4 regions of the Wenzhouxiangella sp. XN24 genome follow, and region 3 is predicted to be linked to each of the others. Evidence: predicted binding sites of a transcription regulator. Region 3 holds the regulator's gene; each other region holds the start of a gene.
What was found. Region 3 encodes sigma-54, which starts transcription at its own class of promoters, with help from an activator protein. Its sites were predicted from a motif close to TGGCANGNTNCNTGCTT; they were not measured.
Positions count from the first base shown of each region.

Region 1: a site for sigma-54 is predicted at 2,267-2,283, ahead of G6032_RS11855 (DUF4168 domain-containing protein). Genes of this name have one in related genera too.
Region 2: a site for sigma-54 is predicted at 2,600-2,616, ahead of G6032_RS13515 (TorF family putative porin). Genes of this name have one in related genera too.
Region 4: a site for sigma-54 is predicted at 4,516-4,532, ahead of G6032_RS07290 (PEP-CTERM sorting domain-containing protein). Genes of this name have one in related genera too.

Region 1 covers NZ_JAAMFG010000035.1:193,209-200,567, reverse strand. Annotated here, with positions in the region: gene G6032_RS15725 (HAMP domain-containing sensor histidine kinase) at 1-703, shown strand, start outside; gene G6032_RS11860 (sigma-54 dependent transcriptional regulator) at 690-2,162, shown strand; gene G6032_RS11855 (DUF4168 domain-containing protein) at 2,316-2,705, shown strand; gene G6032_RS11850 (GNAT family N-acyltransferase) at 2,842-3,669, opposite strand; gene G6032_RS11845 (AbrB/MazE/SpoVT family DNA-binding domain-containing protein) at 3,893-4,129, shown strand; gene G6032_RS11840 (winged helix-turn-helix domain-containing protein) at 4,195-6,546, shown strand; gene G6032_RS11835 (PKD domain-containing protein) at 6,658-7,359, shown strand, end outside.
Region 2 covers NZ_JAAMFG010000036.1:302,620-309,978, reverse strand. Annotated here, with positions in the region: gene trpB (tryptophan synthase subunit beta) at 1-1,116, shown strand, start outside; gene trpA (tryptophan synthase subunit alpha) at 1,113-1,880, shown strand; gene G6032_RS13525 (hypothetical protein) at 1,920-2,195, shown strand; gene G6032_RS13520 (accessory factor UbiK family protein) at 2,230-2,484, opposite strand; gene G6032_RS13515 (TorF family putative porin) at 2,676-3,305, shown strand; gene G6032_RS13510 (P-II family nitrogen regulator) at 3,311-3,649, shown strand; gene G6032_RS13505 (ammonium transporter) at 3,677-4,918, shown strand; gene glnK (P-II family nitrogen regulator) at 5,119-5,457, shown strand; gene G6032_RS13495 (DUF4124 domain-containing protein) at 5,471-5,902, shown strand; gene speA (biosynthetic arginine decarboxylase) at 6,084-7,359, shown strand, end outside.
Region 3 covers NZ_JAAMFG010000021.1:201,756-209,114, reverse strand. Annotated here, with positions in the region: gene G6032_RS02345 (calcium/sodium antiporter) at 1-658, shown strand, start outside; gene G6032_RS02340 (KpsF/GutQ family sugar-phosphate isomerase) at 664-1,653, shown strand; gene G6032_RS02335 (HAD-IIIA family hydrolase) at 1,653-2,141, shown strand; gene lptC (LPS export ABC transporter periplasmic protein LptC) at 2,143-2,697, shown strand; gene G6032_RS02325 (LptA/OstA family protein) at 2,678-3,409, shown strand; gene lptB (LPS export ABC transporter ATP-binding protein) at 3,406-4,131, shown strand; gene G6032_RS02315 (RNA polymerase factor sigma-54) at 4,142-5,602, shown strand; gene raiA (ribosome-associated translation inhibitor RaiA) at 5,725-6,042, shown strand; gene G6032_RS02305 (PTS sugar transporter subunit IIA) at 6,072-6,551, shown strand; gene rapZ (RNase adapter RapZ) at 6,568-7,359, shown strand, end outside.
Region 4 covers NZ_JAAMFG010000030.1:231,007-238,365, reverse strand. Annotated here, with positions in the region: one part of gene G6032_RS07305 (IS3 family transposase) at 1-233, shown strand, start outside; one part of gene G6032_RS07305 (IS3 family transposase) at 233-1,095, shown strand; gene G6032_RS15485 (PEP-CTERM sorting domain-containing protein) at 1,259-1,840, shown strand; one part of gene G6032_RS07295 (IS3 family transposase) at 2,587-2,842, shown strand; one part of gene G6032_RS07295 (IS3 family transposase) at 2,842-3,662, shown strand; gene G6032_RS07290 (PEP-CTERM sorting domain-containing protein) at 3,851-4,462, opposite strand; gene G6032_RS07280 (hypothetical protein) at 6,388-6,963, shown strand; gene G6032_RS07275 (hypothetical protein) at 7,265-7,359, shown strand, end outside.

The DNA.
Region 1 (7,359 bases), on a different contig from region 3:
CGAGCAACTGCTCCGCGAGCGCCTGCACCGCGCAGAGAAGATGGCGGCCATCGGCCGGCTCGCCGGCGGCATCGCGCACGAGCTGGGCTCCCCGCTGTCCACCCTGTACGGCCGTACGCAACAATTGCTGCGCCGGCCCGCGATGGACGACACCCAGCGAGCCGCGCTGGAGGATATCGGCGACAACGCCCTGCGCATCGAAAAGACGATCCGCCAGCTGATGGACTTCGGCCGCAGCAACCCGCTGAACCGCGTTACCCTGGATCTCTCCGACCTGCTGCACCGGCTCGCCGCCGATGCACGGGCGCTGTCCCCGGAGGGCGTCGAGATCGAGGTGGACTGTGACCCGCGGATCCGCATAGCGGCCGACCCGCTGCGCATCGAGCAGGCGTTGCGCAACCTGGTGGACAACGCCGCCCAGGCGGCCCGCACGCGGCTGCGGATTTCCGCTGACGCGGACGCGCAGCACGTACGCATCCACGTGGCGGACGACGGCCCGGGCGTCCCCGCGGAATCCAGGGACCTGGTCTTCGATCCCTTCTACACGACCAAGCCGGTCGGCCAGGGCACCGGGCTGGGACTCAGCGTCGCCAGCGCGGCCGCCGAAGATCACGACGGCCACCTCGGCCTCGACGACGATGTGCTGGGGGGCGCCCGTTTCACCCTGACCCTGCCGCGGGAGACAGCCGATGAAAACGCATGAGGAAATGCCGGCGCGCATTCTCGTCGTCGAGGATGATGCAGGGCTGCGCGAACTGCTGCGCAACGAACTCGAGGATGCCGGATACCGACTCGACACGGCGGCCGACTGTGCGGCCGCCCGCAAGCTCATCGCGAGCGGCCGGCCGGACCTGGTGGTCAGCGACCTGCGCCTGCCCGGCGACAGCGGACGCGAGTTGCTCGAGCATTGTCGGAGCATGGAGGCGCCGCCCGGATTCATCATGATCACCGCGTTCGGCACCGTCGAGCAGGCCGTGGCCGCCCTCAAGGCCGGCGCCGACGATTTCCTCACCAAGCCGCTGCGCCTCGACCACCTGCGCCTGGCCGTAGCGCGCGTCCTGGAGGCGCGTGCCTTGCGGCTACAGCTGTCACGATTCCGCAGCCTGCTGGCCGACGGCGATTTCCACGGCATGATCGGGCGCAGCGCCCCCATGCGCCACCTGTTCGCCGCCATCCGGCAGATCGCCCCGCTCAACGGCCCCGTGGTGATCACCGGAGAAAGCGGCGTCGGCAAGGAGCTCGTCGCCCGTGCGCTGCATGCCGAGAGTCGCCGCGCCGACGAGCCGTTCGTGCCGGTGAACTGTGCGGCGATGCCGGCGGAGCTGATGGAGAGCGAACTATTCGGCCACGCGAAGGGCGCGTTCACCGGCGCCGTACAGCAACGTGCCGGGCTGTTCGTCGAGGCCGATGGCGGCACGCTGCTGCTCGACGAGATCGGCGAGATGCCGCTGGATACGCAAGCCAAGCTGTTGCGGGTGCTCGAAAACGGGAGCATCCGTCCCCTCGGGGCCGACCGCGAGATCCGTGTCGACGTGCGCCTGGTTGCCGCGACCAACCGCAACCTGGAGGCGGAGGTCGCCGCGGGGCGCTTCCGCAAGGACCTGTTCTTTCGTCTCGAGACCTTTCCGCTCGTGGTGCCCCCGCTGCGCGACCGCGGCGATGACGTCGACCTTCTTGCCGCGCGGTTCGTGGCGCGGTTCGCGGCGCTCGCCGGCCGCCCGGCGCCGACACTCACCGAGGCGTCGCTGGCGCTGCTCAACGCCTACCCGTTCCCGGGTAACGTGCGCGAGCTTGCCAATGCACTGGAGCGGGCCACGGCATTCTGCGACGGACGGGAGTTGCGGCCCGCGCATCTGCCGGAACGCATACGCCGGCGACGCCCGTCGAGCGCCCTCGCCGACGAGCCCAGGCGCGACCCCGTGAACGGCCTGGCCGACGGACCCGCGCACGACCCCGCGAGCGGCGCCCTGTCGGCGAGTGATGCGCTGCACGATGGCGCTTTCCCGCTGCTCGAAGGCAACGAGCCGGTTCCGCTGGCGGCCCTGGAGCGCCGCTATATCCGCTGGGTGCTGGATCGTGTCGGCGGCAACAAGCGGCGCGCCGCGGAACTGCTGGGGATCGGCCGGCGCACGCTGTATCGACGGCTCGACGAGGGCGTGTAGCGTTTCGGCGCATGGGCCGCGATCCGTGCCAGGTTGACACGCCGGGCGTGCTGCGTGGCTTTGCCGATCCGCGTGAGCCCCTGCGCAGAGCGCCTCCCGGGAACTGGCACGACCCTTGCTCCTCTCCAGTGACCAACCATGAAAGGAGCATTTATGAAACATCGCAGCACCCAGGCTGTCGCCCTCGCCGCAGCCATCGGACTCGGCGCCGCCCTCAGCGCAGCGCCCGCCTTCGCGCAGGACTACCAGCAGGACACCTCCCCGCAGGCGTCGGCGCCGGACGTGAGCAGCGAGAAACTCGACAAGTTCGTGGACGCCCTGGCGGAAATCAGCGTGATTCGCGAAGCCGCCGCGGTCGAACTCGAGGCTGCGGAAGACATGGAGCAGGCGCAGAAACTCCAGCAGGAAGCGCAAGCCGAGATGATCGACGCAGTCGAGACCGCGGGGTTGACGGTCGAGGAATACAACCAGATCGCCACGGTGATGGGATCCGACCCGGAACTCGCCGAACGCGTCCGTACCCAGCTCGAGGAACGCAGCTAGTCAGCTAGCCGGCGGGCGAGATCGGGAGGCACCGGTCGGGACCGGGACGGACCGCCAGGAAGCGGTCGGCCTCCAACCGACGCGACTTCCCGATTTCACGGGACCAGGGTCCGTGCTGCGAGGCACGGGCCCTTTTTCATGCGCTTTGCGGCAGGGCGGGCACCGGCAGGTCACGAAAGAACATCGTGCGCGTGCGCGGCGCGAGGCGCTCGAGATCGAGCAGCACCAGGAAATCGATCGTGCCGAACGCGGCATCGATGGCCGGCGGACCGCACACTTCCGCGCCGAGCTTGAGGTAGCTCTGGAACAGCGGCGGCAGTTCGTTGCGTCCCGGCGGGCGCCGCGGCCAGCCGGGGATGTCGCAACTCATGCCGCTTTGCGGCGCGACCGAGTAATCGCGGCTGACGAAGCCCTCGCGTTTCAGCTGCTGCCACACGCTCATGCCGGTCACGGCGTCGCGCGTCGGCAGCGAGCAACAGCCGAACAGGTAGCGATGGCCGTTCCACAGCAGGTACGCCGCAATGCCGCGCCACAGCAGGTTGATGACCCGGCCGTTGCGATGCTCTGCAGCGACGCAGGCGCGGCCGATCTCAACGGCATCGCGCAGCATGGTCCGCGGCAGCCGACACAAGTCGAACTCCGCCTCGGCGTAAAAGCCGGCGTAGCCCTCCGCCATCGTGCCCGTCTGTAAGCGGTAACTGCCGACCACAGCGCCGCTGGACACGTGCTCGATGACGATGTGATGGAAGAGCTCGTCCCACGGATCGGCATCCAGGCCGGTGGCCCAGTTAGCCTCGAGCCCTTCCCCGAGCTCGCGATTGAACACCTCGAAACGCAATCGCTGCACGCGCTCGAGATCGGCCGGCGTGCGACCGAAGCGCAGTCGATACGAACCGGCGGTCCGGTCGAGCGGCGGCAGTCTTTCCGGTGAGACGGGGTAATGAGTAGCGGCCGTGGCGAACATGGCAAACCCGCAACATGAGCCTGCCGCGCACCCTAAGGCGCGCGCGTGACGGGTTGGTGACGGGGAAATTGCCGTTTCGTGCCAGGGTCAGACCTGTGCGGCCGAAAGGCACTCCGGTCCTCGGTTTCTCGATGAATTACCGGAATTGGGCGGATGGGCCGGGGAATGCTGACAACGGATACTGCACCTGTCAGCCGACGCGACACGAACCAGGAGGGTCATCATGCACACCGTCGTCATCACTTCCGGTTTCGACATCAGGATTCCGCAACAGGCGCGCGAGGCGCTCGGGCTGAAGCCCGGCCAGAGACTGAGGGTCGCGGCCTATTCGGGGCGCATCGAACTGGTGCCGGTCAAGCCCGCGATCGAGTGTCCAGGATTGTTCGGCGACGGGCTGGACCAGTCCGACACGCCGGGGCGGGGCGGTCCCGGTCCAGGCGAGGAACCGCGTTTTGCGTGAGGCTGTGCTCGGCATAAAATGCCGGCATGGTGGGAGGCGATCGGTTTCGGCTGGGGGATTGCGAGGTGGCGCCCGCAGACGGGACCGTGCTCGCGCCGCACGGCACGCAGCGCATCGGGCCGCGCGCCATGGCGCTGCTCTCGGTCCTGGCCGCGCGGCCGGGCAAGGTGTTCAGCCGCGAAGAGCTGATGAAGGAAGTCTGGTCGGGCCTCATCGTATCGGACGAAACGCTGTCCCGCTGCATCTCCGATCTGCGCCAGGCCCTGGGCGATAACCCGAGAGAACCACGGTACATCGAGACCCTGTCCCGGCGTGGTTACCGCCTGCTCGAAGCCCCGCAACCGCTCGAGGCTCAGCCTGCGGTCGAGGGCCCGGAACCGCTCGAGGCTCAGCCTGCCCCCGAGGGACCGCACCCGCTCGAGACACTACCACCGCTCGAGACCCAGACACTGCCAACCGAGGTCGACGGCCCGGGCGCGAACGCCGGATCCGGCCTCGCCGTGCCTGCGCCTGCTGCGACTCGACCCGGCCGCCTGCGGCCCTGGCAGGCCGCAGCCGTCGCGCTCGCCCTGGTCGCGGCCATCGCAGCCTGGGTGATCGCAGCCCGGCTGCCCGAGGCCGACCCGCCAACCGCAGCGGTGCCCCTGGCGGAAAACGGCCTCGCGGTACTGCCCTTCGCCAACTTCAGCGACGATTCCGAGCTGGAATATTTCAGCGACGGGCTCACAGAGGAGCTGCTCAATCGCCTGGTCGCGATCGACGCACTGGCGGTCGTGGCGCGCACCTCGTCGTTCGCCTTCAAGGGCGTCAACCGCGATGTGCGCGATATCGGCCGGACGCTCGGCGTGAGCTACGTGCTCGAGGGCAGCGTGCGCCGCCAGGACGAGCAGGTGCGCATCACGGCGCAGCTGATCGATGTGCGCAACGGTTTTCATCTTTTCAGCCGCGTCTATGAGCGCCCCTTCGCGGATGTCTTCGCCATCCAGGAACAGGTGGCGCTGGACGTGGGGGCCGCGCTGGAGCCGCGCCTCGCCGGGATCCTCGGCGGCATCACGCCCGTCGGCCAGGAGACCTCGCCCGAGGCGATGGACGCCTATCTTCTCGGCAAGCACCTGCAGCGCAAGCTGACGGTGGAGAGCCTGCAGCGCGCGGTGCTGCAGCTTCGCAAGGCCGTGGAGCTCGATCCACAGTTCGCGCGCGGCCACGCGGACCTCGCCACCACCGTGGCGCTGGCGACCATTTACGCCGACCGGCCCATGGCCGAGGCCCGCGACGAAATCGAGGCATCCATCGCCCGGGCGCTGGAATTGGACCCCGCGTCTTCTCCCGCCTGGCATGCGCGCGGCCTGCTGGCCTTCGGCGAGCAACGAATGGACGACGCGATCCAGGCGTTCGGCCGCGCGCACCAGCTCGACCCCAACAACGCGGGCGCGCTCGGCATGCACGGCCGCACCCTCTATGCGCAGGGTAACAACCGCGAGGCCGCCGAACTGACCCGCCGGGCCTTGCAGAAAGACCCCCTCAACGCTGGCCTGATCCACAACCACGCGGCGATCCTCACGCAGCTGGGTGAGTTCAGCGAGGCCGAGCGATGGCTGCGGCGCGCGATGGAAATGGAGCTCGGCAGCCATGACCTGAACACCGTGTGGACGATGGCCGGCCTCAAATACGTGGCCGGCGCCCACCGGGAAGCGGTGCACTGGTACGAACTGGGCATCGAGCACGGCAACCAGCACAGCCTGGTGCGCACGCAACTCGGCTGGGCGCTCCTCGAGCTCGGCGAGTTCGACCGGAGCCTGCCCTGGATCGAAGAAGGGCTGGCCAAGGCCGCGGACCCGCTGGGACAACTCGACAGCCTGCTCGCCTGGCACTATTTCCAGGGCGACGTCGAAGGCGCGGTGACGTGCGTTCGCAGCTACGACGAACGCTACCCCGGGCACGTGAAAATGCCGGCGTACCGCGCGTTCGCGGCGCTGTTGCAGGGCGATGCGGCGACCGCCATCCGCGAGTACGAATCGCTGGCCGGGCTGGATTCGGAACGGCTGCACAACCCCTGGGACAAGATGTTCGGCCACTGGCACGCGCTGCACCTGGCGCGGGCCAGGCAACTCGCCGGCGAGCATGAGGCCGCCGAACTGACCCTTGCGGAGGCGGAACGGCGCCTCGCGATCTACGCGCGGCAGACCGGCATGCCGGCGATGGTCTCTTATTACCGGGCGGCCATCGCGAGCCTCCGTGGGGATCGCGAGCTGGCCTTCGAGCACCTCGACCATGCCTACCGGGCCGGCTGGCGACGTCACGCGCAGGTGCGGCACGGCCCCCTGTTCACGATGCTCCACGGGGACGCACGCCTCGACACGATGCTGACCGCCGTACAACAAAACTTGTCAGGTCAGCGGGCCGCCCTCACGCCGTAAGGCGGATCATCGTTTTCTCAGGACTTTCTCAGGACTTTCCGGCCCCCGGGTGAGGAGGATCGGGTGTGCGCGACACATCGGCTCCCCGTTGCCAACCAAGAGGGCACCCCGTTGAACGACAAGACCCCCTGGACCCGGATCCTGTTCGGACTGCCGACGCTGCTGCTGCTGGCGTTGGCGCTCAAGGCCTGCGGCGGAGATTCCCGCCAGGATGACGGCACCGAGAACCGCCCCCCGACGGCCAACGCCGGCCCGGACCAGACCGCGCCACTGAACGCCACCGTCCAGCTGGACGGCTCGGGGTCCACCGATCCGGACGGAGACGCCCTCGGATACAGATGGCGCCTGCTCGAGCGGCCCGCCGGCAGCCAGGCCGCCCTCTCCGAGGCCACGGCCGTCCAGCCGAGCTTCGTCGTCGACCTGGCCGGCAGCTACACCGCCGAGCTGGTGGTCGACGACGGGGTACTGGACTCGGCGCCCGACACCGTGCGCATCGATACCCTCAACTCCGCGCCGGTGGCCGACGCCGGGCCGGACCAGACCGTGACCCTCGGCGCGCTCGTGCAGCTCGACGGCTCGGCCTCGAGCGACCCGGACAGCGACCCGCTGAGCTACGCCTGGACCGTGCTGGAGCGTCCCCCCGGCTCCGCCGCCAGTCTCGACAACACCGCCATCGTCAACCCGGTGTTCACCGCCGACCAGCCCGGCGCCTACCGCGTGCAGCTCATCGTCAGCGACGGGCAGCTCGAGAGCACCGCCGATCACGTGATCGTCTCCACCGCCAACTCCGCGCCGGTCGCCGAGGCCGGCCCG
Region 2 (7,359 bases), on a different contig from region 3:
CTGGACCGGTTGCAGGAGGGGATTGCGCAACACCTGCATTCGGCCGAGTTCCAGGGGTGCCTCGGCGCCGAGCTGCGCGACTGGGTCGGCCGGCCCACGGGGCTCACTTTCGCGCCGCGGCTGTCGGCCGCGTGGGGCGCCGAGCTGTGGCTGAAGCGCGAGGATCTCGCGCACACTGGTGCGCACAAGATCAACAACGCGCTCGGCCAGGCGATGCTCGCCAAGATGCTCGGCGCGAAACGTATCGTCGCCGAGACCGGGGCGGGGCAGCACGGCGTCGCATCGGCGGCGGCCTGCGCGCGCATCGGCCTGCCCTGCGTCGTCTACATGGGCGAGATCGACTGCGAACGCCAGGCGCTGAACGTGGACCGCATGCGGCGGCTCGGCGCGGAAGTCGTGCCCGTCACGAGCGGCGACCGGACGCTGCGGGCGGCGATCGACGAGGCGCTGCGCGACTGGGTCTCCGATCCCGAGGGAACCTACTACCTGCTCGGTTCGGTGGTCGGTCCGCATCCCTATCCCTACCTCGTCCGCGAACTGCAGGCGGTGATCGGCCGCGAGGCGCGCGCGCAGGTCATCGAGCGGGCCGGGGGGCTGCCCGACATGGTCGTCGCCTGCGTCGGCGGCGGCAGCAACGCCATCGGGCTGTTCCACGGCTTCCTCGGCGATCCCTCCGTGGAAATCATCGGTGTCGAGGCGGGCGGCCACGGCACCGCGCTCGGCGAGAACGCGGCCACCATCAGTTTCGGCCGCCCCGGCGTCCTGCACGGCACCTACTCCCTGCTGCTGTCCGACGACGACGGCCAGGTCTACGAGACCGACAGCGTGTCCGCCGGCCTCGATTACCCCGGGGTCGGGCCGGAGCATGCTTTTCTCGCCACCATCGGCCGGGTGCGCTACGAGTACGCCGACGACACGGAGTCGCTCGCCGCGCTCGACGAGTGTTGCGAGCTCGAGGGGATCCTGCCGGCGCTGGAAACGGCCCATGCCTTCGCCGGCGCCCGGCGCTGGGCGCGCGCGAACCCGGGAAAGCGGATCCTGCTCGGCCTCTCGGGCCGGGGCGACAAGGACATGCCGACGCTGGCGCGCTTTCCGAAGCAGAGGGCCGCGCAATGATCCCGCACGAGCGCATCAGCGCCGCGATCCGTGCCGCGGGTGAGGACGGCCGCACGGCGCTGGTCGCCTTCATGACGGCGGGCTACCCGGACAAGGCATTGTTCCGCACCACGCTCGCGGAACTCGCCGGGGCCGCCGACGTGGTCGAGGTCGGCGTGCCGTTCACCGACCCCATGGCGGATGGGCTCACCATCCAGCGCGCCAGCCAGGGTGCGATCGCCCAGGGCGTGACCCTCTCGTGGATTCTCGACGAGATCGCCGCGATGGATCCGCCGCCGGCGGCGCCGGTGGTGCTCATGAGCTACCTCAACCCGCTGCTGGCGATGGGGTATGAGCGGCTTGCCGCGCGGGCCATCGACAGCGGCGTCGCCGGCTTCATCGTCCCGGACCTGCCGCTCGACGAGAGCGGGCCGCTGGATGCCGCGCTCGCGGCGCGTGGCCTCGCCCTGATCCACCTGGTCAGCCCGGTGACGCCTCCGGAACGGGTCGCGGCCGCGGCGCAGGCGAGCCGCGGCTTCCTCTACGCGGTGAACGTCACGGGCATCACCGGGGGGAAGAAGGCGGCCGACGGCGATCTCAAGGCATACCTCGGGCGGGTCGTGGCGGCCTCCCCGGTGCCGGTGTGCGCCGGCTTCGGCATTCGCAGCGCGGCGCAGGTGGCGGATCTCGGCCAGGTCGTCCCGGGCGTGATCGTCGGTTCCGCGCTCGTCGAGGCACTGGAGCAGGGCATCTCGCCTGCTGCCTTTCTCGCCACGCTGGCATAGAATCGTTCCACCGCTTTGCTCGATGCACCCGCCGAACGCATGAACCCGATCAGCAATCTGCAGGCGAGACTCGAGGCCCAGGGGTACTGGGTCGCCACGCGCCTGTTGGCGCCGGGCACGATCTTCGATGCCTACTGTCCCTGCGAAACGAGGATCGAGGCGGTGTTCTCCGGGCAGATGCGGATCGTGATCGACGGCCGGTCGCGGCTGATGGGTCCGGGCGACTGGGTGGAGATTCCAGCGGGCGCCATGGTGTCCGCCGAGATCATCGGCGAAGAGCCGGTGCTCGACCTCGAGGCGACGCTGCACGCCTGAGGGCTTTTCCGGATCCGGACCCCGGGACGACCGGCTAATCCTCCTGGCGCGTCTCTTCCAGCGCCGCCAGCCGCGCGGACAGCGATTCGACTTTTTCCCGCGTGCGCTTCAGCACCGCGGCCTGCACGTCGAATTCCTCCCGCGTCACCAGGTCCAGCCGCGACAGGCCCGCCTGCAGGACCGCGCGGAAGTTCTGCTCGGCGTCTTCGCGCAGGGTCTTCAGCCCGCCCGGCAGCGCATCCGCCAGCCGGCGGGCGAGTTCATCGATATTCAGCGTTTTGTTGTCCATCGGCCTTCCTCACGCCCCCGGATGGGGCAGTCAGCGATGCTGCTATGCGCCATGACGGTGCGCAGACGAGCCCTCCAGCGGCAGAAAAATACCTAAGTGCTTGTTTGCACGAGGCTGGCACGCATCGTGCTATGCACAATAAACCGAGGCTCAGCGGCCCGGATTCTGCAATTCACTCGGAGGATAAAAACATGGGTCGATCCCGTTACCTGCTCGTCGCCCTGGGCCTGGCGGCCAGTTCAACCGCAGTCGCCGGAGATTTTAGCGCGAACGTCGGCATGATGTCCGACTACATATTCCGCGGCGTCAAGCAAAGCGACGCCTCAGCCTACGCCGGGCTCGATTACGAGCACGAGAGCGGCTTCTATGCCGGAACCTGGGGCGCCGACGTCGGCCAGGGAATGGAGTACGACTTGTACGGCGGTTTCGGCGGCTCGGTCGGCGACTTCAGCTACGGCATCGGTTACACCGGCTACTTCTACACCGACGACTTCGACGATTCCTACCAGGAGATCAACCTGACGGCCGGCTACAGCTTCTTCAGCCTGGAGTACACCGTCGGCACCTACGACAACTTCGACGGCCCCGAGCTCGATTACACCTTCGTCGCCGGCACGGTCGAGTACGAGGGTTTCTACGGCACCTACGGCACCTGGTCGCAGGACTTCGACGGCGATTACGTCGAGCTCGGCTACGGCGCCGAGGTGTCCGGCTTCGATCTCGGCGTCGCCGCTATCTTCAGTGACAGCGACCTGTCGGCTACGGGCTCGAGCGAGACTTCGCTGGTGTTCTCCATCGGCAAGTCCTTCGACCTGCGGTGAGCGGCATGAAACTCGTCACCGCAATCATCAAGCCGTTCAAGCTGGATGACGTCCGCCAGGCGCTCGCCGACGTGGGCGTCAAGGGCGTCACCGTGACCGAGGTGAAAGGCTTCGGCCGGCAGCGCGGCCACACGGAGCTCTATCGGGGCGCCGAGTACGTCGTCGATTTCCTGCCGAAGATGAAAGTCGAAGTCGCCATCGACGACGACCTTCTCGAGCAGGTCGTCGAGGTCATCAGCAATACGGCCCGTACCGGGAAGATCGGCGACGGCAAGATCTTCATCATGCCGCTGGAACAGGTGATCCGGATTCGCACGGGCGAAACCGGCCCTGAAGCCGTCTGAGCAGGGGGAAAGAACGTGGAAAAACTCATGGAACTCAGCTATGCGCTGGACACCTTCTACTTCCTGATGTCGGGCGTGCTGGTCATGTGGATGGCCGCCGGCTTCACCATGCTCGAGGCCGGCCTCGTCCGCGCCAAGAACACGGCGGAGATCCTGACCAAGAACGTGGGCCTGTATTCGATCGCCTGCATCATGTACATGCTGGCCGGCTACGGGATCATGTACGGCGACGGCACGGGGATCTTCCCGGGCTTCGGCATGCTGGGCACGGCCGACAACGCCGTGGCCGACGTCGTGGCAGGCGGGGATGACGCGCCCTACTACTCCAACCTCTCGGACTTCTTCTTCCAGGTGGTGTTCGTGGCGACCGCCATGTCCATCGTCTCGGGCGCGGTCGCGGAGCGGATGAAGCTGTGGGCCTTCCTCGGCTTCGCCGTGGTGATGACGGCCGTCATCTACCCGGTGCAGGGCTACTGGACCTGGGGCGGCGGCTTCCTCGGCGAGACCTTCGGCTACTCCGACTACGCGGGCTCAGGCATCGTGCACCTTGCCGGTGCGGCTGCGGCGCTCGCAGGGGTCCTGGTGCTCGGCGCGCGCAAGGGCAAATACGGCGCCAAGGGAGAGGTTCACGCGATTCCCGGCGCCAACCTGCCCCTGGCGACGCTCGGCACCTTCATCCTGTGGATGGGCTGGTTCGGCTTCAACGGCGGCTCCGAGCTCAAGGTGTCCGACGTGGGCTCCGCCAACAACGTGGCCCTGGTGTTCACCAACACCAACCTGGCTGCGGCGGCCGGTCTCGTCGGGGCGCTGATCCTCGCCAAGCTGTGGTTCGGCAAGGCCGACCTGACGATGGCGCTGAACGGCGCGCTCGCCGGGCTCGTGTCGATCACGGCGGATCCGCTGTCGCCCTCGCCGCTGCTGGCGATCTTCATCGGTCTCGTCGGCGGCCTGCTGGTGGTCGGCTCCATCGTCATGCTGGATCGCAAACTGCGCATCGACGACCCGGTGGGGGCCATCTCGGTCCACGGCACCGCCGGCATCTGGGGCGTGCTCGCCGTGCTGTTGTCCAACGGGGACGCCACGCTGAGCGGGCAGCTCATCGGCCTGGCCGTCATCTTCTCCTGGGTGTTCTTCGCCAGCCTGCTGGTGTGGTTCGTCCTGAAGACGGTGATGGGTATCCGGGTCTCGGAGCAGGAGGAATACGAGGGCGTAGACCTGCACGAGTGCGGCCTCGAGGCCTATCCGGAGTTCACCAAGTCCGGCGATTGATGCCGGAATGCTGACGCGACGCCGTGAGCGTCGCCTGGCGGCCGGGGGCGGGAAAACCGTCTCCGGCCGCTTCTTTTGCGGTCTCCACAGTCATGCCGGCGCAATGCTAGACTGCCCGCAGGCCGGGCCCGGCAGCACTGATCGCGCCCGCCGGCCCCAGCCGCCATGCCGATCGCATGGCCAGAATCCGGAGAAGCGAAATGAAAATGGTTTCTGCGATCATCAAGCCTTTCAAGCTGGACGACGTCCGCGAGGCGCTTGCGGAGGTCGGCGTGCAGGGCATTACTGTGACCGAGGTCAAGGGTTTCGGGCGCCAGAAGGGCCACACTGAGCTTTATCGAGGCGCCGAATACGTGGTGGATTTCCTGCCCAAGGTGAAACTCGAGCTGGCGGTGGCCGACGACACGCTGGAGCGCGTCATCGAGACCATCGTCAACACGGCCCGTACCGGCAAGATCGGTGACGGCAAGATTTTCGTCTACGAGCTCGAACAGGCGATCCGGATCCGCACCGGCGAGACCGACGAGAAGGCGCTCTAGGGAGTCAACCGACATGAGATTCCTCTCCATCATGCTGCTGGCCGCGCTGCTTGCCACGCCGGCGCTGGCGAACGAGGTCTATCGGACCGTGGACGACCGCGGGGTCGTGGTCTTCAGCGATCGACCCCTGTCGTCCGCCTCGGTGCGCGTCACCGTGGAGACGAAGGCGCCGGCCGCCGGAGAGCCCCAGTCGGTGGCGAGTGCGGATCCGCAGCGCGACGAGGATGCCGCCCGCGAGCGCGGCTTGCAGGCGGCCCGCGCAGAGCAGGCCGAGATCAGGGCCGAAGCCTGTCGCCAGGCCCGTGCGGCCGTGGCCACCTACGAGACGTCCCCGCGGCTCTACGAATCGCTGCCCGACGGCGGCCGGCGGTATCTCAGCGACGAGGAAATGGCCGCGGCCCGCCAGCAGGCGCGGCAGGCCGTCGCAGACTACTGCGTCGATTAGCGCCCGCGCGCCCGCGCGGTTGCTCCCTTAACGCCCGCTGCCGCCTCACCCGGCGTGATCCGGCGCGGCCCGCGCCGCAGCCGGTCCGCTATCCCTTCGAACCGCTTGCGTTCACGGCGGGTGCGCTATACTTCGCGACCTTTTCACCCCCTAGATCGGCAAGCCGGGGAGGCCATTGCGAATGAGCCAGGAACAGATCGAAGCCAATCGCAGGCTGTACGGCATCGCGCGCTGGAGCGACGGCTATTTCGACATCGGCGAGCGCGGCCGGCTGGTCGTGCGGCCGTTCCGCAACGGGGCTGCGATCGATGTCGTCGATCTCGTGCGGCGTGCCCGTCTTGCCGGCCTGGCCGCCCCGATCCTGTTCCGTTTCACGGATATCCTCCGCGACCGCCTGGATCGCCTGCACAACGCCTTTCGCAAGGCGATGACCGCCCGCGAGTACGAGAGTCGCTACCGGGTGGTCTACCCGATCAAGGTCAACCAGCAGCGCAGCGTGGTGGACACGCTGGTCAGTCACGGCGGCGCGCGCGTCGGCCTCGAAACCGGCAGCAAGCCGGAGTTGATGGCCGTGCTCGGCGTGTCGCCGCCGGGCGGGATGATCGTCTGCAACGGTTACAAGGACCACGAGTACCTGGAGCTGGCGCTCATCGCGCAACGCCTCGGTCACGAGGTGTACATCGTTGTCGAAAAACTCTCCGAGCTCGACCGCATCATCCAGCTGGCGCGCGAGTTCGAGCTCGAGCCCCGACTCGGGGTGCGCCTGCGCCTGTCCAGCGTCGGCGCCGGAAACTGGCAGGACACCGGCGGCGAGAAGTCCAAGTTCGGTCTGACGGCCGGGCAGCTGCTGGCCGCCGCCGAGCGTGCCCGGCAGGCTGGCATGGGCCATTGCATCAAGATGCTGCATGTCCATGTCGGCTCCCAGGTGCCCAACCTGCGGGACATCCGCCGCGGCCTGACGGAGGCCGCGCGGGTCTACACCGACCTGCGCAATGCGGGCCTCGACATCACGCTGATGGATGTCGGCGGCGGGCTCGGCGTCGATTACGAGGGCACGCGCTCGCGCAGCGCCAACTCCATCAATTACACGATCGAGGATTACGCGCGCACCGTGGTCGACACCATCGCCGAAGTCTGCGACGCCGCGGGCGCCGTGCGCCCGGACATCGTCTCGGAGTCGGGCCGGGCGATGGTCGCGCAACACGCCGTGCTGGTCACCAACGTGATCGATACGGACGTGCCGACCGACGAGCAGCCCGTCGAGCCGCCCGGCGACAGCGGCACGGAGGTGCTCGCGTTGTGGCAGCAGTTCGAGCGCTTCGGCGACAGCTCCCCCGAGGAGGTCTACCGCGAGACCCAGCAACTCATGGGCGAGCTGCACCAGCGCTACATCGCGGGCGAGATCGACCTGGCCGAACGGGCCCACGGCGAAGCGCTGGCGCGCGCGCTGATGCGCG
Region 3 (7,359 bases):
GCGCCGCGAGATGCCCACCCTGCTCGCCGTCACGCTCATCCTCACCATGACCTTCATCAATCTCCGCCTCGGGCGGGTCGAAGGCACCCTGCTGCTGATCACGCTGGTGCTGGTGCTCTACTGGCTGGTGGTGATCGGCAGCCGCTCCGGAGAATCCGACCCGATCGCGCTCGACTACGCTTCGGAAATCCCCGGCGACGTCCCGATGCGCAAGGCGATCGTCTGGCTCGTCGTCGGCCTGCTGACCCTGCTCGCCGGGGCCAACCTGCTCGTCTGGGGCGCACAGAACCTGGCGGTCACCTTCGGCGTCTCGGAACTGGTCATCGGCCTGACGGTCGTGGCGATCGGCACCAGCCTGCCGGAACTCGCGGTATCGCTCGTCAGCGCGTTCAAGGGCGAGCACGACATGGCCATCGGCAATATCATCGGCTCCAACCTGTTCAACAGCCTCGCCGTGGTGGGCGTGGCCGGAATCATCCATCCCGCGGTGTTCGACCGGGAACTGCTGACCATGCACCTGCCGGTCATGATCGGCATGACGCTCGCGCTGTTCCTGATGACATACAATTTCGGGGGTAACAGCCGCATAGGCCGGATCGAAGGCGCCATGCTCGTGGGCGCGTTCATCTCTTACCACGTGTGGATCCTCACAAGGTGAACCCGATGCAGGACGACGGCAGGCCGGACGACGAAGCATTGCGGCGGCTCGCAAGGGAAGTGCTCGACATCGAGGCCGACGCCGTGCTCGCGCTGCGGGAACGCGTCGGGGATGCGTTTCTCGCGGCGTGTCGCCATTGCCTCGCCTGCCCCGGGCGGGTGGTCGTGACCGGCATGGGCAAGTCGGGCCACGTGGCGGGCAAGATCGCGGCGACCCTCGCCAGCACCGGCACGCCGGCGTTTTTCGTCCACCCGGGCGAAGCCAGTCACGGGGACCTCGGCATGATCACGGCGACGGATGTCGTGCTCGCCATCTCCAATTCGGGCGAGACCCCCGAGATCCTCACCATCCTGCCCCTGATCAAGCGCCTGGGCGTGCCGCTGATCGCCATGACGGGGCGGCCCGATTCGACGCTGGCCGGTGCCGCGGACGCCCACCTCGATGTCGGGGTGGCGAAAGAGGCCTGCCCCCTCAACCTCGCGCCCACCGCGAGCACGACCGCCACCCTCGCCATGGGCGATGCCCTCGCCGTCGCCCTGCTGCACAGCCGGGGCTTCACTCGCGAGGACTTCGCCTTCTCGCATCCCGGCGGCCAGCTCGGACGGCGCCTGTTGCTCCACGTGCGGGACATCATGCGCACGGGTGATCGCGTGCCGCGGGTTGCGCCCGGCCTGATGGTTTCGGAGGGCCTGTTCGAAGTCTCGAGCAAGGGGCTCGGCATGACCGCCGTGGTGGACGGGGAGGACCGCGTCCTCGGCATCTACACCGACGGCGACCTGCGCCGCACGCTGGACACCCGGCGGGAACTGACGACCACGCCCATCGAGGCCGTGATGACCCGCAACGTGAAGACGGTGCACGGCGACATGCTGGCGGCCGAGGCGGTCCGCCTGATGGAGACCTACGCGATCACCGCCCTGCTGGTGGTGGATGACGACGACCGGCTGGTCGGCGCCTTCAACGTGCATGACCTGCTCCAGGCAGGCGTGATGTGATGGCCGCACCGCACGCAATCGCCGCCGGGATCCGCCTCGTGGTGTTCGATGTCGACGGCGTATTCACGGACGGGCGGATCTGGATCGGCAGCGACGGCGTCGAGTACAAGGCCTTCAGCGTGCGCGACGGTGTCGGCGTCAAGGGCCTGCTGCGCGCCGGCATCGAGGTCGCCATCATTTCCGGCCGCGCCTCGCCCGCAGTCGACCAGCGCATGGCGGAACTGGGCGTGACGCGCGTCATCCAGGGCCGCGAAGACAAGGGAACGGTCCTGTCGCAACTGCTCGATGAGCTCGGTATCGAGCCGCTGCATACCGCCTATCTCGGCGATGACACGCCGGATCTCGGCGCCATGCGCATGGTCGGGCTGCCGGGCTCCGTTGCGGATGCGCACGCCGAGGTGCGCGCCGCCAGCACCTGGGTCGCGACGCAGCCGGGCGGCCGCGGCGCCGTGCGGGAGTTCTGCGAATTCCTGCTCGGGGCGCGCTGAGGTGCGCGGCGGCGGACGGATCTGGTTCGTGCTGCTCGCCGGCCTGGCCATGGGTGCATGGTGGCTCAACCAGCGCTTCACGGAGGCGCCCGCCCAGATCGAGGAGACTCCGGCCGGCGACGGCTTCTACATGACCGAAGCGCAGATAACGACTGCGGGCCCTGACGGCCTGCCGCAGTACCGCCTGATCGCGCAGGAAATCCGTCAGCGTTCTCTCGACGGACCGACCCTGCTGAACGACGTCCGGGTGGAGTACAACGTCTACTCCCCGAATCCGTGGCTGCTGACCGCGCCGGAAGGCGTGCTGTCCGCGGACCAGGACCAGCTGCAGCTCTTCGGCGGCGTCAATGTGCTCAGCGAGTCCAGCGACCACGACTCGACATCGCTGACCACCGAGCGGCTGCGGATCGACATCCCCGCCAACATCGCGCGCACCGACGCCCCGGTGGAACTGACGGTCGGGCCGCAGCAGGTCACGGCCGTCGGCATGGTCGCTTACTTGCTGGAGGAGCGGCTGCAGTTACAATCCGAGGTCCATGGTCGCTTCCTCCCCTGATTCCCGCCGCCGGCCCATCGCGCCGACGCCCGCGGGCGCCCTCGCGGCAACGCTGGCAGCCGCGCTGGCGGTGTTCGGCGTGCCTGCCGCGCTCGCCCAGCAGGAGGAAATCAATCTCGAAGCGGCCTCGTCGGACTTCGATCGCCGCAACGAGCGCCTGGTATTCCAGCAAGTGCGCATTCAGCAGGGCGACATGGTGATCTCGGCCGACGTCGCGGAATCGCGCGATCTCGACTTTTCCGACGGCAGCTGGCTGTTCCGCGGCGACGTCCGTATCAGCAGCCCGATGGGCGAAATCGAATCGGAGCGCGCCACGGCGAGCTTCATAGATCATCGTCTCGCTGCGGCCACCGCCGAAGGCGCGCCGGCACGCTTCACGCGAACGCTGCCCGAGCCTGAGCCGCGGGTGGTGCGGGGTACGGCCAATCGCATCACCTACGACCTCTCCGAAGGCATCCTGGAGCTGTCGGGGCAGGCGGCGTTGCGGGACGGCCTGCGCGAAGTCAGCGGTGGCCGATTGCTCTACCGCATCGCCGAAGACCGGCTCATCGCCAGCGCCGACGATGAAGGCAGCGAACGCGTCCGGATCATCATCACGCCGCCGGGCGACGCGGAGGAAACGCCGGGCGACGATGTTCCCGGCGAGGCGTCCGGGGATCCCGACGAACCGCCGCCCGACGAACCGCCGCCCGACGGGACGAGTGCGCCATGAGAACGCTGCGCGCCGAGGGCATCTCCAAGCGCTATCGCTCGCGGCAGGTGGTGCGCGACCTGTCGCTGTCCATCTCGAGCGGCGAGGTGGTGGGACTGCTCGGGCCGAATGGCGCCGGGAAGACCACGGCGTTTTACATGATCGTCGGGCTCGTGCCCTGCGACAGCGGCCGCATCCTGCTCGACGACACCGAACTCACGGCCTTGCCGATGCATCGCCGGGCGCGCCTCGGCGTCGGCTACCTGCCCCAGGAGGCCTCGGTGTTTCGTGGGCTGACGGTGGAACAGAACGTGCTCGGCGTGCTCCAGACACGCAAGGACCTCGACACGCTCGGTCGGCGACAGGCACTGGAAGAGCTGCTCGAGGAACTCAATATCGGCCATATCCGCGACGGCAAGGGCCTGAGCCTTTCCGGGGGTGAGCGCCGCCGGGTCGAGATTGCCCGCGCGCTGGCCGCCGAGCCCGCTTTCATCCTGCTGGACGAGCCGTTCGCCGGCGTCGACCCGATCTCCGTCATCGACATCCAGCGCATCATCGGGCAGCTGCGCGACCGGGGCATCGGTGTGCTGATCACGGATCATAACGTGCGGGAAACACTCGGTATTTGCGGCCGCGCTTTCATCCTCAACGCCGGCGAGGTCATCGCGTCCGGCACTGCAGATGAGATACTGGCCAACCGGCAGGTTCGCGAGGTCTACCTCGGCGAGCACTTCCGCCTGTGATGACCGTTCGATGATGAAGCAATCGCTACAACTCAAACTCGGCCAGCAGCTGACGCTCACGCCCCAGCTGCAGATGGCCATCCGGCTGCTGCAGCTGCCGGTGCTCGATCTGCAGGCCGAACTCCGCGAGGCGCTCGAGAAGAATGTCATGCTCGAGATGGACGACGGCCTGGAACTGGCCCCGGCCAAGGGCGAGCAGAAAACGCCCTCGGATGCATTGCGGGAAACGCCTGCGGCGCAGTCCGCCGAGAGCGGCACGGACACGCCGGAACGGTTCGATGACGATGTGTCCTACGCCGACGTGTCGGATTTCGGCTCGGGTTACAGCGGCTCGGGGCAGGGTCGCGGCGACGGCGAAGACCAGCGGGATTACGCTGACGTCAGCGGCAGCTCCCTGCGCGACCACCTGATCGCACAGCTGGATGTCGCCTTCCCCGAGGGCGACCGGAAATACATCGCCACGATGCTGGTCGATGCGATCGACGACGACGGTTACCTGACGGAAAGCCTCGAGGACATCTGCACCAATCTCGCGCCCGAACTGGTCACCGACGTGGACGAGGTCGAGCGCGTGCTGGCCTGTGTGCAACGCTTCGACCCGCTCGGCGTCGGCGCGCGCGACCTCTCGGAGTGCCTGTTGCTGCAGCTCGCGCCGTTCGCACCGGACACCCCGGACCTGGAACTGGTGCGCCGCCTGGCCTCCGAATGCCTCGTGGAGCTCGGTGAGCAGGATTACGCAACCATACGCCGGCGCCTTGGGTGCAGCGTGGAACAGCTCGAACATGCAGTGGCCTTGCTGCGCTCGCTCAACCCGCGCCCCGGCGGCGCGGCCGACACCCGTCCGCCGGAGTACATCGTCCCGGACGTTTTTGTGCGGCGCGACGAGTCGGGCTGGCGGGTCGACGTCAACCCGGCCATCGCCCCCCGGCTCCGGGTGAACGCAGCCTATGCGGGCAGCCTGGGCCGGGGGGGCGAGTATTCGACGCTGCGGACCCAGCTGCAGGAAGCCCGCTGGCTGGTGAAGAGCCTGGAAATCCGCAACGAGACGCTCATCCGCGTGGCGCGCGCCATCGTCTCCCACCAGGAACAATTCCTCGAACGTGGCGAGGAAGGCATGCGGCCCCTGGTGCTGCGCGAGATCGCCGACGCGCTCGAGCTGCACGAATCGACCGTGTCCCGCGCCACGACCGGCAAATATATGCATACGCCGCGGGGGGTCTACGAATTCAGGTACTTCTTCTCCAGCCAGGTATCCGGCAGCGACGGGGAGAGCATTTCGTCCACGGCCATCCGTGCCCGGATCCGCAAGCTCATTGCCGAAGAGGACCCCGCCAAGCCCCTGTCCGACAGCGCCCTCACCCGTGCACTCGTGCAGGAAGGTATCGAAGTGGCGCGCCGCACAGTCGCCAAGTATCGGGAATCCATGGGATTTCCGTCATCGAACGAACGCCGGCGCGTGACCATCCGCTAGGTCGAAAACCGCTTTCCACGGCGAAAAACCCTCCCTAGCCAGCGTAGCAAGCCAGCCACTAGAATAGGATTGAAACAAGAGCCGCCGTCCAGGACGGTTCCAACACTCCGAAGGAGTCCATCATGCAGATCAACTTGACCGGTCACCACGTCGATATCACCGAGCCGTTGCGCGATTACGTGCATAGCAAGATGGACAAGGTCGTCCGGCATTTTGACAACCTGATCGATGTCCATTGCGTCCTCACCGTCGAGAAGCTCCGTCACCAGGCCGAAGCCACGCTGCGCGTCGCGGGCGACACCCTGCATGCGGCCGCGGTGGAAGAAGACATGTATGCCGCGATCGACGGCATGATCGACCGCCTCGACCGCCAGGTTCGTCGCCACAAGGACAAGCTGACGGATCACCACAACGGGGCCGGGCGCCCGCGCAGCGCCTGAGTCCACGCCCCCTCCACCCCGGTGCCCCCATGACCTTCCAATCCCTCCTGCTGCCCGGCCGCGTGCTCTGCAACGTCGAAGCCCGCAGCAAGAAACACGCGCTGGACGTGCTCAGCGAACTGCTGTCCTCCGCGACCGATATCGACCAGGGCGATGTGTTCCAGAGCCTCATCAAGCGGGAAAAACTCGGTTGCACGGCCATCGAGAACGGCATCGCGATCCCCCATGGACGGCTGCCCGATCTCGAAGAGCCGATCGGGGCTTTCCTGAAGCTGTCGCGCCCGGTGGATTTCGACATGCCCGACCGCGAACCCGTCGACCTGATCTTCGGCCTGCTCGTGCCTGCGCCGGCGGACAATGCCGGCTGCCATCACGAGGAAGTCTCGCTGGTGGCGACCGCGTTTGCCGACCGCACGCTGGCGACCGCCCTGCGGGGCGCCACTTCGAGCCGGGCGATCTACGAACTGCTGACCGCGCCGGACCCTGCGCGACGGGCCGCCGCGTCATGACCAGCGGGCGCTGACGATGGAACTCGTGATCGTCAGCGGCCTGTCGGGTTCCGGCAAAAGCGTTGCGCTGGCCATGCTCGAGGATCTCGAGTGGTACACGCTCGACAACGTGCCGGCGCGGATCCTCTCGATGGTGGTCACCGAACTGGTCGAAGGCGACGATGCCAAGTTCAACCGGCTGGCCATCGGCCTGGATACGCGGCCCCGCCCCGAGGACCTGCCGGTGACCCGCAGGCTCCTGGCCGATCTGCGCGAACGGGGGATCCACTGCCAGCTGGTGTTCCTGCATGCCTCCGAGCCCGTGCTCGTCCAACGCTACCTGGATACGCGGCGCCGGCATCCCCACACCCCCGACGACGACGGCGACCGGACGCTGGCCGAAGCGATCCGCTTCGAACAGAACCTGCTCGCACCGCTGGCCGAGTCGGCGGACTTCGTGCTGGACACGAGCACGATGAGCGTCCACGAGCTCCGCGACCTGGTGCGCGACCGGGTGGCAAAGCAACCGCGCAACCAGGTCTCGCTGCAGTTCGAGTCCTTCGGCTTCCGCCAGGGCATTCCCAAGGACGCGGACTTCGTCTTCGATGCCCGCTTCCTGCCGAATCCCTACTGGGAACCGGCCCTGCGCGCCCTGACCGGGCGCGAGGCCGGCGTGGTCGATTTCCTCGCGGCCCGCGCCGAAGTCCAGGCCTACCTGGATGACATCACGCGGTTCCTGGGCACCTGGCTGGGCCACATCGAAGCGGCGAACCGCAGTTACCTGACCGTGGCGATCGGCTGCACCGGCGGACGCCACCGCTCCGTGTAC
Region 4 (7,359 bases), on a different contig from region 3:
GGAGACGCAGATCGTCTCGATCCTGAAGTCGGCGGACGCCGGGATGCGGATCAGCGAGCTTTGCCGCAAGCACGGAATTTCGGAGGCCACGTACTACAAGTGGAAATCGAAGTACGGCGGCATGGAAGCCTCGGACCTGAAACGGGTCAAAGAGCTCGAAGCCGAGAACGCGAGGCTCAAACGCATGTATGCAGACTTGGCGCTCGAGAACACAGCGATGAAGGATCTGATCTCAAAAAAACTGTAGGGCCGGCTGCGAAACGCGACGCCGCGCGGTATCTGGTCGAGGAGCACGATCTCCCGGTGACTCGATCATGCCGCTGCGTGGGACTGTCGCGGTCGGCCTTCTACCGGGTTCCGGATGACTGGACGGTTCGGGATGCACAGGTGATCGGCGCGTTGGCGACCCTGGTGGAGGGCCGTCCGAGCCGGGGGTTCTGGAAGTGCCGGAAGATCCTCCGGCGCCAGGGCCGGCCGTGGAACCACAAGCGGATCTATCGAGTGTACAAACGCATGAACCTGCATCTGCGGCGCCCTGCCAAGAAGCGACTTCCGAAGCGGCTGCGGGTGCCTCTCTATGTGCCCAGGTTGCCGGATACCGTCTGGTCGGCAGACTTCATGTCCGACACCTTGCTGTGCGGCCGACGGTTCCGGACGTTCAATGTAGTCGACGACTTCAACCGTGAGGCGATGCACATCGAGGTCGATACCTCGATCACCTCCGAACGCCTGATCCGTATCTTCGAGCGCTTGGCGACGGAGCGTGGCTTGCCGCAAGTCCTAAGAACCGACAACGGTCCGGAGTTCCTGGGCGAAGCGTTCACCAGCTGGGCCAAGCAGGCCGGCATGGCGATCCAGTACATCCAGCCCGGCAAGCCCAATCAGAACGCTTACATCGAGCGCTTCAACCGGACCTTCCGGGACGAGCTGCTCGACCAGCACCTGTTCACCACGCTGGATGATGTCCGGGAGGCCGTCCACTGGTGGATGATCGAGTACAACGAGGAGCGGCCCCATGACGCGTTGGATGATCTGACGCCAATGGAAGCCCGTCTACAATCCGCCGGAAACTCTACTTATGAACTGTCGCCTTGACGGGGAAGCTTACGGTTCTAACAGCTCGCCCCGCAACTAACGTGTCGATCTAGTTTACACTTTCGCGAATCCGCCTTCGCCGCCTACAGCTAACCTGTTGAACGGTATAACTTGGCCGAAAATTTGCAGGTATTGCAGGCGAACCAAACATAACAGGGAAGTCATGAGACCCATTCTTATTGTCATCGCCATGCTTGGGCTGTCCATCGCTAGCATGAATGCTAGCGCCGCTATAGTTGAAGTGGATTTCATTTTCGAGAACTCGGACTGGAGTGCAGAAGCGAGTTTTGACGATTCCACGGGGCAAATGTGGCAGCCAGATGTGTTCGGTGATCTCTATGAAGACCCGTTCAATTTTGAAACGACTGTGTACTGGATCGATTCGATAACAGTGCGTTTTGGTGGAGTGACTTGGGATGAAACAGAACTAAGGACGGGCGATCCGCGGCAGTTTCAACCCAACTCATCCGCGATCAACTTCACGTTCGGCATAGTGGTTGATTCTTTCGGGGGGGCAGCGATTTTTTCAACTGGTATTGATTCAGCGACAGGAAATGCGCTTGGATCGCAGATAGACGGACTTGACCCAATACTCGCGCGTAGTCTTAGTGCGTCGAGCGGTGATTCCGTCGTTTCGACTGCAACTTACATTGGAACTGTCAGAGTCCCTGAACCAGGCACGCTTGCATTGCTTGGCCTTGGTTTGGCTGGTCTAGGTTTCAGCAGGCGAGGCCAGAACGTGTAAGAGACGACCAGCCCGTCTCGTAGCCCGGCCTGGTGTCGGGCTTTTCTTTGCCTGCAAGTATTCACTTCTGTTCGTGCAGGCGTCACGAGCCTTGCCCGTCCGACGCTTCTCCCGGCATTGTCGGTTGGCAGAATCCTCAATGACGCAGCTGGGATGAGGGTCCGTCGTCACCTATGCCCCACACCAAGGGATTCCGATCCCTTCACCTCCCGCCATAACCCACCTAACCCCATGATTTTCATGGTGGGCCCGCCAGGACTCGAACCTGGAACCAAGGGATTATGAGAATCTGGAAGGGATTGAATTTAAACGAGAAAAAGGAAGAAATGTAAGGGGATTTTCGGTCCCTTCATTGACCCGCTGACTCGTCCGAACCAGCTTCCGAACTGCCGCCCGAACCCGGGCCCAGAAACCAAGGGATGACCAGTCCCTTGGTCCATCCTGCTCAAAGGCTTAGCGGTGTCTCCCCGCTGACCCGCCCGAACCTAAGCCGAGGTCGGTCCGAACGCGTCCGAGAATCGTCCGAACGGGCCGATCTGGGCCTATCGACGGGAAAACTGCTACACAGTTCCATCATTGGCAAAACACAAAACGTATTATTGCCAAGATTGTTGACATGGATTCGTTGTGGAGATGAAAATGGAAACCGTCGTGAGATCAGCCGTGCTGGTTTGACCGTACCCCCGTAATCCGAGCCATGCGTGATGTGGGATTTCCCGGTATTTTGACCGTAGGGAGGTCCCGAGATGAAACGCAAGCGCTACAGCGAAGAGAAGATCATTGCCATCCTGAAGGAGCACGAGGCGGGTGCGCCGGCCAAGGATCTGTCGCGGCGACATGGCATCGCCGAGAACACGATCTACCGCTGGAAAGCCAAGTACGGGGGCATGGAGGTGTCCGAGGCCCGGCGGCTGCGAGATCTGCAAGCCGAGAACAGCAAGCTGAAGCGCCTGCTGGCCGAAGCGGAGCTCGACAAGGCAGCGTTGAAGGAGTTGGTCCAGGGAAAATGGTGACGGCTGCGCAGCGGCGCCGGGCCGTGGATCACCTGAAGAGTCGCCGCTTTAGTGAACGCCGCGCCTGCCGCCTGGTCGGCTTTAGCCGCTCGGCGGCCTGGAGCCCGCTCAAGGGCCGGGACGATGCCGCGCTAAGGACACGTCTGAAGACGCTGGCCGAACGCTATCCACGTTATGGCTATCCGACACTGCATGACATGCTCAAGACGGAGGGCCTGGTGGTGAACCCGAAGCGGACCTATCGGGTATATCGAGAAGAGGGCCTGCAGGTCCGCACGAAGCGCCGCAAGAAGCTCACGCGCCCTCGGGTTCCGTTAGCGCTGCCGAGTCGCATCAACGAGCGCTGGTCCGTGGACTTCGTCTCGGACCAGCTGGCCAATGGCCGACGGTTCCGCGTGTTTAACGTCGTCGATGACTTCAGCCGTGAGTGCGTACTACAGATCGTCGACTTCTCAATCGGCGGCGAGCGCCTGGCTCGAGAACTGGATCAGTTAGCTCGATCCCGCCCCCTGGCCAGGCAGATCGTCATGGACAACGGTCCTGAGCTGACCAGCAAAGCCATGTTCTTCTGGGCAAAAGAGCGTGGGGTCAAGCTGCACTTCATCCAGCCCGGCAAACCGACCCAGAACGCCTTCGTCGAGAGCTTCAACGCCAAGTTCCGTAAGTACTGCCTGGACCTGCACTGGTTCGCCACGCTGGCGGATGCTCGTGCGACGATCGAAGACTGGCGCACCCATTACAACCACGTCAGACCGCATCGCTCTCTGGGCAGAAAGCCCCCGGCAGTGTTTGCCCGCGAAGCCGCCTGATATGCTCAATTTCCCACATCAAGGCCGGCTTGGTTCAAGGGGTACGGTCAAAGGGGATTCCAATCCCTTCGCCTCCCGCCATAACCCGCCTAAGCCCATGACAGCATGGTCGCCACCGCCAGGCATCCCAAAGAAAAAGCCACCCCGAGCATCCCCGAGGTGGCTTTCTTGATTGGGCACTTCGCTGTTTAGCTGGCCTTGATGCGTCTGCGCACGCCCATGCCGACCAAGCCCAGGCCGAGGAGGGCGAGGGTGCTGGGCTCTGGAACCGCTGTAGCGGTCCAACTGAACTGTTGGATACCAAATGGTGGGAAAGTGACGCCACCCACGTCGATAGCTGCGATATCACCGGTCTGGAACAGCACGCTATCGAGCAGATCCCCGATGAATTCACCGTTTCGAGTAACGCCAAAAGACAAACTGGCATTGGTAATATCCCAGTCAAAGAGTAGCTGCAGCGGAGTAGCTGCAACAAAGCTAATGAGCCAGCCTGAGCTAGTCCGCGCTTCTGCGCCTCCTGTCGCTTCTGAAACACCAACCAGGTTGAACGAATCGAACCCGGCAAAGGCGCTGGTGCCAGCAAACGCTGACTCAGCTTCAACCGAGCCATCAGCCAGTGACGCCCGACCATCGTTGAGTCCGAAGTTGAAATCGTCGGTGAACGTCGAGGTCACGCCAGCGAGGGTTATCGAGTTGGTGATCTGTCCCTGAACTTCGAAGTCCTCAAACAGCAACGGCGCAGCCCGAACAGACGACGCCGCGAATCCTAAAGCCAATAATCCCACAACCATTGTTTTCATCGTGAATCCCTTCCAATTAGCCAACGGTGCTCCGAGGCTTCCAAAAACAAATTATGCAATATTGGGGCCAATCGAGGGCTATCTAATTAAAACAGAACGTTATGTGGTTGTTCGAGACCCTATATAGCGGTGCTGCATCGCGCCATGTAAAGATCATCGACAAGCGAAGATTGATCGTATCCCTTGGGCCGACCATGCATGAAAGGGGGAGCAACAGAGCAGCTGGAGATCGCACTAAGCGTTCCGCTTAGTAGAAAGACGCGTTGAGTTCTGAACTGGCCGGACCACTAACTCGAACCGAGAGCATTTGGCCAATGCCGGGTCTCAAGATGGAGCGGACGGGTGAAATCCGGCGCGCTCGGTTCCTAAACAGCCAACTGGAAATTAGAACTTGGGCCTTTCAACAGGACTTGGTTGTTTCGTGCGAGACAAGGTGACGAAAGCAACCCGGAGATAGTGGCATTGTGGCGGCTCGTTGGGTGAGCGTCCCTAGCGCCTGCGCCTCACACCAAGGGATTCCAATCCCTTCACCTCTCGCCGTAATCCCAAAGAGTCCATGAGGATCATGACTGGCCTTTCAGGTTGATCCGGCACACGTAGTTCATGTTCTGATCAAGCCGGCAACACTAGACCTTTTACAAACAGCGATGTCGCGTCGAAAGATTTTACATTTGTGGTTCCAACAGCCCGCATATGGGATCAAGCGATCGCGTAACGTATTGTTTTCAAGTAAATCGACTTCTATGGCAAGGAATTTGCACTTATCAATGCCCATTAGTCCATGGCGCAACAAAAAGGAATGGTCGAATGAACCGAAAAGGGATTTGTTGTCTCGGCGTACTCGCGGTCTTGTTGTCGCCTATGGCGGTAAACGCTGCCCCAATTACCTATGTATATGAAGGCGCGCCATTTACTTTCTTCGGGCCAAGGATGCCCACAGGCGTTACAGGAATTTCTGCAAGGTTTACTGTCGATTTAGCACCAAACCTCGGTGGGGCCAACGTGCCCGTCCTCGATTGGACGATTTCTGATGGACTGACGACAGTAGACGATTCCAGTAGTGACTATTTCTTGCACAGAAGTGCCGCAACCACGGATGCCTTGGGCAATCTCACTGGGTTTAGCATGCAGGTGCGGGGGCCCACCTATGTCGTCGGCGGGAATTATCAAATGCGGTTTTTTGTTGGGCCGACGTTCGGCGAGTCCGCGCGTAGTTATTACTGTGTTGAGTCAGGGTTGACTGATCCCTGCGACCCAACCTACGCCGAATCTCGAAACGCCGGATCGCTATCGGTCGCCACAGTTCCAGAGCCGGGTACCTTCGCACTCTTGGGCGTTGGACTGATTGGCATGGGTTTCGCGAGTAGACGCAAGAAGGCCTAATAGCCCGCCATGGTCCCGGAGAGCCCCTCCTGTTGCGGGGCTTTTCTTTTGGAACGGTCCCAGCGTCCCAGGGTCCCCGCTCGGGCTATGCCCCAAACCAAGGGATTCCAATCCCTTCGCCTCCCGGCATAAAACCCCAACCCGTTGAAAAGCTTGGTGGGCCCGCCAGGACTCGAACCTGGAACCAAGGGATTATGAGCACCGGGTACAAGTGCTTGTTTTTGTTAGATAATTAGAAGAAAGGTAAGGGGTTTTCCACCGGCGGCATCAGCCGGATTCTCTCGCCCGAACCGGGTTCCGAAACGCCGTCCGAACCTGCCGCCAGAAACCAGGGGATCGTGGGTCCCCTGGTGCATGCCGCTCAAGGGCTTAGCGACGCCGCCCGACTGGCCCGCCCGAACCTGGCAGGAGGTCGGTCCGAGAGCGCCCGAAAAAGGGGCCGAACCGTCCGAACTTGGGTGGCCAATTGCTCCTGTCGCGGATAAGACTTGCCAGAACACGCCAAATGGCGTAATAATGTCGGCGAACGGATTGGAGCAGCCATGAAAAAGATCACTGTCAAGTTGTACTCGCTTCATTGGGACCTGTTCGATCGGCTTATCAATCTTGTTGGGCTGCGGCGGGATACCTATTTGGCGAAGGTGTTGCCAGCTGAACTGGCCGAGATTCGGTCTCAAGACTGGGGCAACGATGTTGCCGGGGAAAAGTATCTCCGTGCCAGTGCATCGTTGTTCGATCAGGTTTGGAAGCAGGTAACGATCACTCTCCCATCAGAGCTGGTGGATGAGATCGATTCCCTCTGTAAAGAGAAGCGAGTACCGCGTGACCACCTCCTCAACGCAATACTGCAATTCGTCACTTACAGGGTCTTGCCTTACGCAATTGTTCTGAACCAACCCCGAGCTTCAATGAAGTTCTGCGGCGAGGATGAGCTCTTGGCTGCGGTGATAGGTTGGCTCGGGGTCGAAAGCATCGAAGAGTACAAGGAAACCATGTGCGATGAGTTTTATCCGAACGAACTTCATTACACAGAGGAGCTAATCGCCGACATCGAGGCCACCTTCCAGTCACTGCGCGGACGCGGGCGGACCGTACAAAGGAGGGCTAGCAATGCTTAGCGAGCACGCTCATTCGAGAGCTCAGCAAAGAGCGATTCCCCGTCTCATGGTCGACTGGCTCTTCCAATTCGGCGCCGAGATTCCAGATAACAGGGGATGCACAATCCGGTACTTCGACAAACAAGCAAAACGTCGCTTGGAGCGGGCATATGGCCGAGAGCCCATCCGACGATTCGGCGACAAGCTGTCCTGCTATCTCGTCGAAAAAGGCGGGACCGTGATCACTGCCGGCCACCGGCACAAGCGAGTACGCCGGCCATAGAGATGCCAACTGGTTTGTTATTCACGGAGGATCCAGGTGATGTGTTTAGGACCTGAATGGTTTGCAGGAAGCGAACAGCGAATCGAACGATGGAAGGAGGGCGGCGTAAGCCCTGACGAGGCAAGGCAAGCGCT